DNA from 2 places in the Aminobacter aminovorans genome. Region 1 is predicted to be linked to the other one. Evidence: riboswitches for the same ligand, from Rfam matches in the RefSeq annotation. Region 1 holds a riboswitch; the other holds the start of a gene.

Region 1 (5,103 bases):
CACCGGTGGGTCGATGATGGCGGTGTCCCATCGCGTATAGCGGCCGGGATATTCGTAGTTGGAGGAGAACACCGCGCCGCGCCGGCTGTTGAGCCCGTCGAGATAGGTCTCGATCGCCCCGGAATAGGCGGTTTCGTGGCGTTGCCGGGTGATCGACACCCCGCCTGACGTCACGTAGCGCTCAGCGCCGTTTTCAAGCAATTCCAACGTCATTCCCGTCTCCATCTCTTGCAGTGGGAGCGTCCGGAGCCTGGTTCGAAAAAAGCAAATGGCCGCCCGGAAATCCCGTTGCGGCCATCACAATTTTCACGCGCACGCGCTTCAAGAGGCCGCTGTCAGCTGGCCCGCCACCAAACATTCTGGAGCGAAGTCGTGTTCATGGCGGAATGAATAGCGACGAATTCCGGGCCGCGCAACCGGATTTGCGTCGTCTTGCATTGCATTACCAACTGACCCTCAATTTGTTGTCCGCCGCCGCATCAGGATGACAAAAGCGATGCCGCCGATCAGCCCGGTGACGATGCCGAGCGGCATGTCCTGGGGCGGCACGACGGTCCGCGCCGCCATGTCGGCGGCGATCAGGAAGATGGCGCCGACCAGCGCCGACAGCGGCAAGACCCGGCGATAATCACCGCCGACGAAGAAGCGCACAATGTGCGGGATCATCAGGCCGACGAAGGCGATGACGCCTGAGTAGGCGACGGCACAACCGGTCAACAGCGCGCAGACGACGAAGACCTTGAGCCGAAAGGCCTGTGCCGGGATACCGAGTGCGGTGGCGCTCTCGTCGCCCAGCGTCATGGCGTTGAGGTTGCGGGTTTGCGTCATCAACCAGGCACCGCCCAGCACGAGCGCGATCAGCGGGTAGGGCAGGTGGCTCCATTGCGCGAGGCCGAGGCCGCCTAGCATCCAGAAGATGGCGACATGCGCTGCCTTCGGGTCGCCGATGAAGATCAGAAGGTTGCCGGCGGCCGAAATTATGAAGCTCACCGCCACACCGGCGAGGATCAACTGGCCGGCCGACCGAACCCGCGCCAGATTGGCGATGGCAAGCACCATTGCCGTCGCCGCCAGCGCACCGGCAAAAGCGAAGACCGGCACGGTGATGGCGCCAAACACCATGCCGGCATGAATCAGTGCCATGATCGCGCCGAAGGCTGCGCCCGACGAAATGCCGAGCAGATGCGGATCGGCGAGCGGATTGCGTGTCACCGACTGTAACGACGCGCCGACCAGCGCCAGCGAGGCGCCGACGACGGCACCGAGGATGACGCGGGGCGCGCGCACGTCCCAGACGATGTTCTCGCGGCCGCTCGACCACGCCACCTCGACGCTTCCCGCCATCACCTTGTTGGCGATGACGCCCCACACCGTCTCCAGCGGGATCGCCACCGGGCCGATGCCGACGGCGATGACCATGCTTGCGACGAGCACCACTGCGAGCCCCGGAATCAGGGCCGGCATGGCGTGGATGAGGACGTGCCGCGGCCCGGCGACGAGGTGGCGGTGCGACATGTGTCAGTCGGCCCGCATCGCGGCGGCCAGCCGCTTGATCGCCGCGATGTTGCGCGGTCCCGGCGTCGCCTCGTTGTATTCGAGCACGAAGAAGCGGTTGTTCTTGACCGCCTCGATATCCTTGAAGGCCGGGTTGGTGCGCATGAACTCGATCTTCTGCTCGGCTGTCACCTCGCCGTAGTTGACGATCACCACCATGTCGGGGTTGCGCTCGATGACCGGTTCCCAGCCGATCTCGACCCAGCTCGACTCGACGTCGTCGGTGATGTTCTTGCCGCCTGCAGCCTCGATGATCGCAGTCGGCATGGCGTAGCGGCCGGCGGTGAAGGGCTTCTGCTCGCCGGAATCGTAGAGGAACACGTTGACCGGCTTGTCGAGCTTGGGCAGCGACGCCTGGAAGTCGGCGAGTTCCTTCTCGTAGCCCGTTACCAGTGCTGCCGCCTTCTCCCGCACGCCGAAGATGGCGCCGAGATTGAGCAGGTCGGCATAGACGTCCTGAAGCGACGACTTGTCCTTCTTCATGATGTGGATGCAACTCTCGGTCAGTTCGTAGACCGCGATGTTGAAGGGCGCGAGCGTGTCGGGCGTGACGTCGCCGCCGACCTTCATGCCGTAGTTCCAGCCGGCGAAGAACAGGTCGGTGTCGACGCCGAGCAGCACTTCCTTGGTGACATATTTCGGCGCGAGTTCGGGCAATTCGCCGACGCCCTTGCGCAGGTTCTCGTCCAAGGTCTTCCAGCCCGAGATGCCGGAATAGCCGACCATATGGTCGGCAAGGCCGAGCACCAGCATCATCTCGGTCAGGTTGACGTCATGCGAGACGGCACGCTTGGGGGCTGCCTCGAAGGTCACGTCACGATTGCAGCTCTTGACGGTTACGGGGAAGCCGCTGGCCAATGACGAGGCGCAGGTGGCGAGCAGAGCGGCGGCGATGATGGGCAGGCGCATGAAGGCTCCTTTTGATGTTCAGCGTTCGAGGTGGAAGGAAAAGCGCGGGCGCCCGGTGACCGGATGGTCGTCGAGGGTGGCACCGACGGAAAAGCTGTCACGGATGCGCTCTGGCGTCAGTATGTCGGCCGGCGCACCACAGGCCACCGCGCGGCCGGCGTCCATCACCAGCACGCGGTCGGCATGAGCGGAGGCGAGCGCCAGGTCATGCAGGGAGACGACGACCGTGCAGCCGAGATTGCCGAGCAGTTCCAGCACCTCGAGCTGGTGGCGGATGTCGAGATGGTTGGTCGGCTCGTCGAGGACAAGAAGGTCTGGCTTCTGTACAAGCGCCCGCGCAATCATTACGCGCTGCTTTTCGCCGCCGGACAGCGATCCGAAATCGCGCGCCGCCAGCGCGGTGAGACCGAGTAGGGCGAGGGCTGCCTCGACCTTGATGTAGTCGTCGTCGCTGGTGCCGAAGCTCGTGACATGCGGGGTCAGGCCAAGCTCGATGATCTCGGCGACCGTCAGGCCGAAGTCGGAAGCGCTCTCCTGAAGCACTGTTGCGATACGGCGGGCGCAGTCGCGCGGCTTCATCTTCCAGATGTCGGTGCCGTCGAGGCGGACAGTGCCCGTCGTCGGCTTGTGATAGCGGTAGAGGCAGCGCAACAGGCTCGACTTGCCAGCGCCGTTGGGGCCGACGATGGCAAGCAATTCGCCAGGAGCAACTGCAAGGCTGACCGGTTCGAGAATAGGCTGCGAGACGCGTGGTCCCCAGCTGACGCCGTCTAGTTCGAGCAGTGCCGGGGTGGTGCCTACGAGGTGGCTAGCGGCGTGGACGCGATCGAGCATGCCCTGTCTCCGCGATCGGGCGGAGGTGGCAGAACGATCCGGTGAGCGCGCCGGTACTGAAAAAGGCAGTCGCAACCATCATCATCTCCGCGGCACACCCCGGCCGGTTGAGTTAATCGGATGATGGCAGGTCTCCTGGCTTGCGGGTGATCGCGCCTCGGAGCCTTCCCGGCCTTTCGGCCAGTGGCATGTTTCCGAATTGCTATCCGCTCACAGTTGCGGGGGCAGCCACGGTTTCGCGTCAGGGACGTCTCACCGTGTTCCCATTTAACCTGCTGCCCGAACCGGATAGCAGGAACCATCGCTGTCGTGGCTACAGCAGCGACGGGTTGCTGACAATCGCTAAAGCGTCATGCCGGGCGCTAAAGCGTCATGCGGGGGCTAAAGCGTCATGCCGGCTGCTGAATTGCGTCACGCCGGTCGAGCGCGAAGGAAATGAGCGCGACGCCGAAGGCAGACAGTGCGATGGCCGCGCCGACGAAGGGCAGGTCGGCATAGCTCACGCCCATCGAAATCGCCGCACCACCGGCCCAGGCGCCGGCGGCGTTGCCGGCGTTGAAGGCGCCCTGGTTGAGGGTGGCCGCGAGGTTCGGTGCCTCCGAAGCGGTTTCGACGACGCGCATCTGCATCGGTGGCACGATGACGAAGGTGATAACGCCCCACATGAAGACGAGCAGGATCGCGGCGGGCGCCGAAGAGCTGAGTTCGGCGAAGGCGACGTGGATCGCCGCCATCACCACCAGCGCGCCGATGGCTGTGGGCATCAGCTTCCAGTCGGCCAGCTTGCCGCCGATGATGTTGCCGATCGTCATGCCACCGCCGAACAGCAACAACACCCAGGTGACCGATTCAACAGAGAGGCCGCTGACGTCGGTCAGGATCGGCTTGATGTAGGTGAAGACCGCAAACAGGCTGCCCGAGGCGAGCGCCGAGATGATCATGGCGAGCCACACCTGGAGCTTGCCCAGCACCTTGACCTCGCCGGCGACGCCACCCTTGCCGGGAGGGGCGACGCCCGCAGGGACCAGCCAGGCGATGGCCGCCACCGAGAGCAGGCCGATGACGACGACGGCAAAGAAGGTTGCGCGCCAGCCATAGGCTTCGCCGAGTGCCGTGCCGCCGGGGACGCCGAGAATGTTGGCGAGCGTCAGGCCGGCAAACATCAGGGCAATCGCGCTGGCGCGCTTGTTGGCAGGAACGAGGCTCGCCGCCACCACCGAGCCGATGCCGAAGAAGGCGCCGTGACCAAAGGCGGTGATGACGCGGGCGATCATCAGCGTCCAGTAGGTGGGGGCGATGGCGCAGAGCAGGTTGCCGAGGACGAACATCATGGCGAGCCCGATCAGCACCGGTTTGCGCGGCAGTTTCGCCGTGCCCACCGCGATGATGGGTGCGCCGATGACGACGCCTAGCGCATAGCCGGTGACCAGAAGACCTGCGGCGGGGATCGACACGCCGAGGTCGGCGGCGACCTCAGGCAACAGGCCCATGATCACGAATTCGGTGGTGCCGATGCAAAAAGATGCAACGGCCAGAGCGAGGATCGGCAAGGGCATGGGCGGACTCGGGGGAACTGAAACGATTTAGGCCTACAATTTCCTCATGTCCGTCGCGGCACAAGCGACGTTGTCGCATTGCAGCAATGCATCCGGCGCATGGCAGACATACGCAAGGCGCAAGCTACGACGATCAGGTTTGCTGGGTGAGGTCGCGTCGGAGAAATTCGTAGAGCCGGTCGACTGCCGAATTGGCGGCTTGCGGGTTGCGCAATATGCCGATTTCCATCTCGGGCAGCGGCGGCAGGCC
Region 2 (5,103 bases), 220 kb from region 1:
ATTCCATCGACCAGATCGCGAGCAGGATGTAGCGGTCGACGCCGAACTTGGCCTCGATGCGGTCGAGCCAGGGCTTCCACTTGCGCGCCATCTCGCGGCCAACTGCGATCGACTGGTCGTGGACGCGGTTGTCGAAATAATCCCAGACGGGCGCGGTGAATTCTGGCTGGAAGCGGGCCTTTTCGAGCACTTCCGGGTCGGCCGAGGTCACGCCACGAAAGGCGCGGTCATAGGTCGAACCCGAAATTCCGTTGTCTGCGGCGACGGAGCGGAAGCTCGCCACCCAGCGCTGGAAACCGGCTTCGGCGGCCGCCGGGCCGGCCGGCAGCATCAATGCCAGCGAAAGGCCAGCGATTGCAGCGGCGCTTGCCAGGCGTTTGGCGGTCTTGCGAAGGGGCATTCTTTCCTCCTTGGAGAGATCAGAAACACGATTCATCGCCGATGCCGGTTATCAATCAGTTTACCATAGACCCCTTGGGGAACGAAAAGCGGTTTGAGGGATTGTCCACCTAGCTGTTCGGACAATCAAGATCGCGTGATCAATGGTCTTGCCCGCTGTCACCGAATATGTGAACGCATTCAGTATTCTTCAATTCGGGCGTGGCAAAGCTGGCGTCCGATACATCCCTCTATCGGACGCCCACGCAATGAAAAGAGTTCGCAAGGCAGTTTTTCCGGTCGCCGGCCTCGGCACGCGTTTTTTGCCTGCCACCAAGTCTATCCCCAAGGAAATGCTGACTGTCGTCGATCGCCCTGTCATCCAGTACGTGGTCGACGAGGCGCGCGAAGCGGGCATCGAACATTTCATCTTTGTCACGGGGCGTAACAAGGCGGTCATCGAAGACCATTTCGACGTCCAGTTCGAGCTCTATGACACGCTCGCCCAGCGCGGCAAGACCGAGCAGCTCGAACGCCTGCAGCGGCTGCAGCCGGGACCGGGACAGACCTCGTTCACGCGCCAGCAGGTGCCGCTCGGTCTCGGCCACGCTGTCTGGTGCGCACGCGAACTTGTCGGCGACGAACCCTTCGCGCTGCTGCTGCCCGACATGATCATGCAGTCGGAAAAGAGCTGCATGCGCGAGATGGTCGAGCTTTATGCCGAGACCGGCAACAACATCATCGCCGTCCAGGAATGCGACCCGGCCGAAGCGCACAAATACGGCATCGTCGGCAAGGGCAAGTCCGTCCACACCGGCTTCGAGATCGAAGGCATGGTGGAGAAGCCCAAGCAGGGCACCGCACCGTCGAACCTGTTCATCAATGGCCGCTACATACTGCAGCCGGAGATCTTCAACATCCTGGCAAACCAGGAGCGTGGTGCCGGCGACGAAATCCAGCTCACCGACGCCATGCTCAAGCTCGAGAAGATGCAATCCTTCTACGGCTACCACTATCGCGGTCGTACCTTCGACTGCGGCTCGCCGGAAGGTTTCGTCGAGGCCAATGTCGCCTTTGCCCTGTCGCGCTCCGATCTCAGCAAGAGCATGGCCGGCGTCATCGAAGGCCTTCTCGGCGAGATGAAGCAGGGCAAGTAGCTGCATGTCGCGCCTGTGTCAGGATTGGACGCACAGTGCGATGGCTTTCGGTGGCCACTGTCGCTAGAAACATCCTGCCGGGTGCCCGCAGCGATGCGGGAGAATCGGGAACACGGTGCAAGACCGTGGCGTGCCCAACGCTGTAAGAGGGACCGTAGCGGCAAAAAGCCACTGTTCTTGTCGAACGGGAAGGCGCCGATGACGGGTTGAACTCGAGCCAGAAGACCGGCCCGGCAGACATCGACCTCCGCATGGTCAGGCGGAGGAAGCCGATATGCTCGCCAGGGGACATGCGATGCTTGCTGACCAGTTGAATGCCATTTCAGGCCGTTTCGACCTTGCTGCCCAGGATGCCGTCTACCGCGCTATCTTCACGCGCCGCGACGTGCGCAGCCATTTTCTGCCCGATCCGATCGACGACGATGTGTTGGCGCGTCTCCTGCTTGCGGCCCATCATGCGCCATCGGTCGGCTTCATGCAGCCATGGGATTTCATCGTCATCCGCGATTGCGAACGGCGTGAGCGCGTCCGCGATCTGTTCGTCGCCGCACGTGAGCAGGAACTGCCTGAGGTCGCCGAGGAGCGGCGCGAGCTCTATCGCAAGCTCAAGCTCGAAGGCATCTGCGAAAGTCCGCTCAATCTGGTCGTCACCTGCGACCGCAGCCGTTCGGAAAGCTCCCCGCTCGGGCGATGGCACAATCCTGAGATGGATCTCTTCAGTACCGTCTGCGCGGTGCAGAATTTCTGGCTCGCCGCACGCTCCGAAGGCGTCGGCGTCGGCTGGGTCAGTATCCTCGAGCGCCAGGCGCTGAAGCGGTTGCTCGGCATTCCCGATCACGTCGTGCCGGTGGCCTATCTCTGCGTCGGCCATGTCAGTGAATTTGCCGACAAGCCCGACCTCGAGCGGCATGGCTGGGGCCGCCGTCTGCCGCTTGCCGATCTGATCATGAGCGAGGTGTATTCGGGGCAAGGAGAGGAGGCTCTGAAGGCCGCCGCAACCCGCATCAGCGGCCTGCCTGCATCGGGTTAGCGTTGGATTTTCAGCCCGACGAAGACGCTGTTGGTCTTGGCGTCGCGGGACGGCAAGGTGCTGTCGAAGGTCTCGTGGCGCAGTTTGCCGGTAAGGCCGGCATAGCGGTTGAGCCACCAGGTCAGGCCCGCCTCGGCGCTCAGCCTGAGTTCGTGGTCGTTTGAGCTGGCATAGTCGCGGTAGCCGACGCCGCCGGCGAGGAAGCCGGTCAGGTTGGAGCGGATCTGCCGCTCGACGCTGAGGCGGCCGTTGTAGAGCACCGAGCCGCTATCGCCAGCGGTGGTCGATCCTTCGACCAGGGTTTCGCCGGTCAGGCCAACGATGGTGCCGCGCATCGGCGACCATTTGAGGTCGGCGGCAATGGTTGCGGCGGAAACCGTCTTCAGCCGGTCGTCGTCGAAGTCCTCCGAGATCCAGCCGGCAGATATTTCGCCGCCGAACTTCTCGCCCATGTCGATTTCGACGCCGGCGCGGGCACCAGTGCGCTTGGACGAGCGCTCGAAGCCGGCGGTGTCGAAGCGCAGGTCATAGACCCGGCGCCCGAATTCGATCTCGCCGAATGGCGTGAAGGCAGGCGAGACCTCGTAACCGAGCCGGACCTTACCGGTGTAGAGGCTGGAGTCACGGTCCTTTTGCGACAGCGTGGTGCCGTCAGTGAGCTCGGCGTCGCTGTAGCTTTCGTCGACAACTTCGCCGGTGACGCCGAAGCGGAGCTTGCCGACGTCCTTTTCGATACCCAGCGCCCCGTTGAGTGTATGCAGGGTCGGCCGTTCGGCGGTGCCGGAGATGACCACCGGCGACGATGTCGATTCCGGGCGCATGCTGTAACCGAGCCGCGCCAAGGCGCGCATGTCATTGGCGAGGTCAAGCTGCAGGCGCCCATCGATGCCGCCGCTGAGATCCTTGACCTCCTGGCCGGAGATGGATTTGCGGTAGTTGCCATAGGTGTCGATGGTGGCGGAATGGCTCTCCCAGTCGGACGCGGCATTCAGCCTGAGCGTCGTCTCGGAGAGAACAGCCGACTTTCCGCCGAAGCTGGAATCGGCGTTCGAGGTCGCGGTGACGCCCTGTTCGAGGCTCGGCTTGAGCACGAAGGTGCCGAAACGGATGCCGGTCGGCTCGAACGGGTTTGCGTCCGGCTGCGGCCTGCGGCCTTCGATGGCGCGCTGGCGCTCGGCTTCAGGGCCGTTCTCTATCTCGGTTTCGGAATCGACGGTTCCCTGGCGCACGGTGCCCGTGGTCAGCTCTTCGTCGGTCGCCGGCGCGGCCGGCCTCTCGGCAGTCGACGGCGTGGTGGTGCCGGCCTGCCGCTCGCGCGCTTCGCGGGCACGCTGGCGTGCCGTGGTGGGCGGACGAGCGGATAACGAGGAGGAGCCTGTCGCGTTTTCGGCGTTGGGTGGCTCGCTGAACAGATCGGTGGGGGCCGCGTCTGCCTGGGTGGGGATCGCGCCGGGGCTGACCGGCTGGTAGGCCGGTGCCTGGTCCTGTACCGGTTCGGCAGCGGAGCGTCTTTTGTGAAGCAGCAGGGTGTTGTTGATGTCGTCTTCGCTGACCGGTCCGCGCAGCCCGGTTTCCTGGGCATGGAGCGGGGCAGCACACAGCAGTGTCGCCACGCTTGCTGTCGCCAGCAAGACGCGACGTGCAGTATTCCGTATCCGTTGCTCCGGCCTGATCTGCGCCATCTTTCCCACTGCTTCGCCGACGCAAGGGCGTCGCACTTACCAACTGGTAAATGGCCATGGTTAACGGAGCGTTTCCCGCACGCCCTGCGACGCCTGGTTTTGGGCGGATAATCATGGACAGCCGCACGCCGACGCGCTAACGCATGCGCCATGCACGCTGGATCGCTGAAGAAAGAGCCGGACGGGCAGGCGTCGATCGCCTCCGCGCTCCGCACCGTCACCATCGAGCAAGCCGGCATCGCCGCGCTTGTCGCAGCGCTCGAAGGCCCGCTCGCCGAGCCATTCGCCAAAGCTGTTTCGATCCTGGGTCAGCTCAGCGGCCGGGCGATCATCACCGGCGTCGGCAAGAGCGGGCATATCGGCTCCAAGCTGGCGGCGACCTTCGCATCGACCGGCACGCCGGCCTATTTCGTCCATCCTTCGGAAGCCATCCACGGCGACCTCGGCATGATCGCCAAGGAAGATGCGATCGTAGCACTCTCCTGGTCTGGCGAGACTGCCGAACTCAAGGGCATCGTCGCCTATTCCAGACGCTTTTCGATCCCGCTGATTGCGCTTACCGCCGGCGATTCCTCGGCCTTGGCGCGCCAGGCGGATGTCGTGCTGTCATTGCCGCGCGCGCCGGAGGCCTGTCCGCACGGACTTGCGCCGACGACCTCGACCCTGCTCCAACTCGTGGTGGGCGATGCGCTGGCAGTGGCTCTGCTCGAAGCCCGCGGCTTCACCGCCGATCACTTCCGCACCTTCCACCCCGGCGGCCAGCTCGGCGCGAGCCTGATGCCGGTCGGCGACCTGATGCACAAGGGCGAGGAAATGCCGATCGTCGCCATCGGCACCAAGATGCCGGAAGCGGTGA

The links. A riboswitch is a leader RNA that binds a small molecule or an ion and turns the genes downstream of it on or off. The one in region 1 is predicted to bind cobalamin.
Region 2: it holds a riboswitch for cobalamin, as region 1 does, so the genes downstream of both, bluB (5,6-dimethylbenzimidazole synthase) here and DY201_RS10125 (ABC transporter ATP-binding protein) in region 1, are expected to answer to the same signal.

What each region holds. Positions count from the first base shown of each region.
Region 1 is NZ_UFSM01000001.1:2,067,156-2,072,258, forward strand. Features, by position in the region: gene DY201_RS10110 (anthranilate synthase) at 1-213, opposite strand, end outside; gene DY201_RS10115 (FecCD family ABC transporter permease) at 457-1,464, opposite strand; gene DY201_RS10120 (ABC transporter substrate-binding protein) at 1,519-2,463, opposite strand; gene DY201_RS10125 (ABC transporter ATP-binding protein) at 2,482-3,297, opposite strand; cobalamin riboswitch at 3,406-3,615, opposite strand; gene DY201_RS10130 (MFS transporter) at 3,687-4,853, opposite strand; gene DY201_RS10135 (LysR substrate-binding domain-containing protein) at 4,987-5,103, opposite strand, start outside.
Region 2 is NZ_UFSM01000001.1:1,848,714-1,853,816, forward strand. Features, by position in the region: gene DY201_RS09040 (lytic murein transglycosylase) at 1-400, opposite strand, end outside; gene galU (UTP--glucose-1-phosphate uridylyltransferase GalU) at 648-1,535, shown strand; cobalamin riboswitch at 1,598-1,783, shown strand; gene bluB (5,6-dimethylbenzimidazole synthase) at 1,831-2,565, shown strand; gene DY201_RS09055 (outer membrane beta-barrel protein) at 2,562-4,178, opposite strand; gene DY201_RS09060 (KpsF/GutQ family sugar-phosphate isomerase) at 4,398-5,103, shown strand, end outside.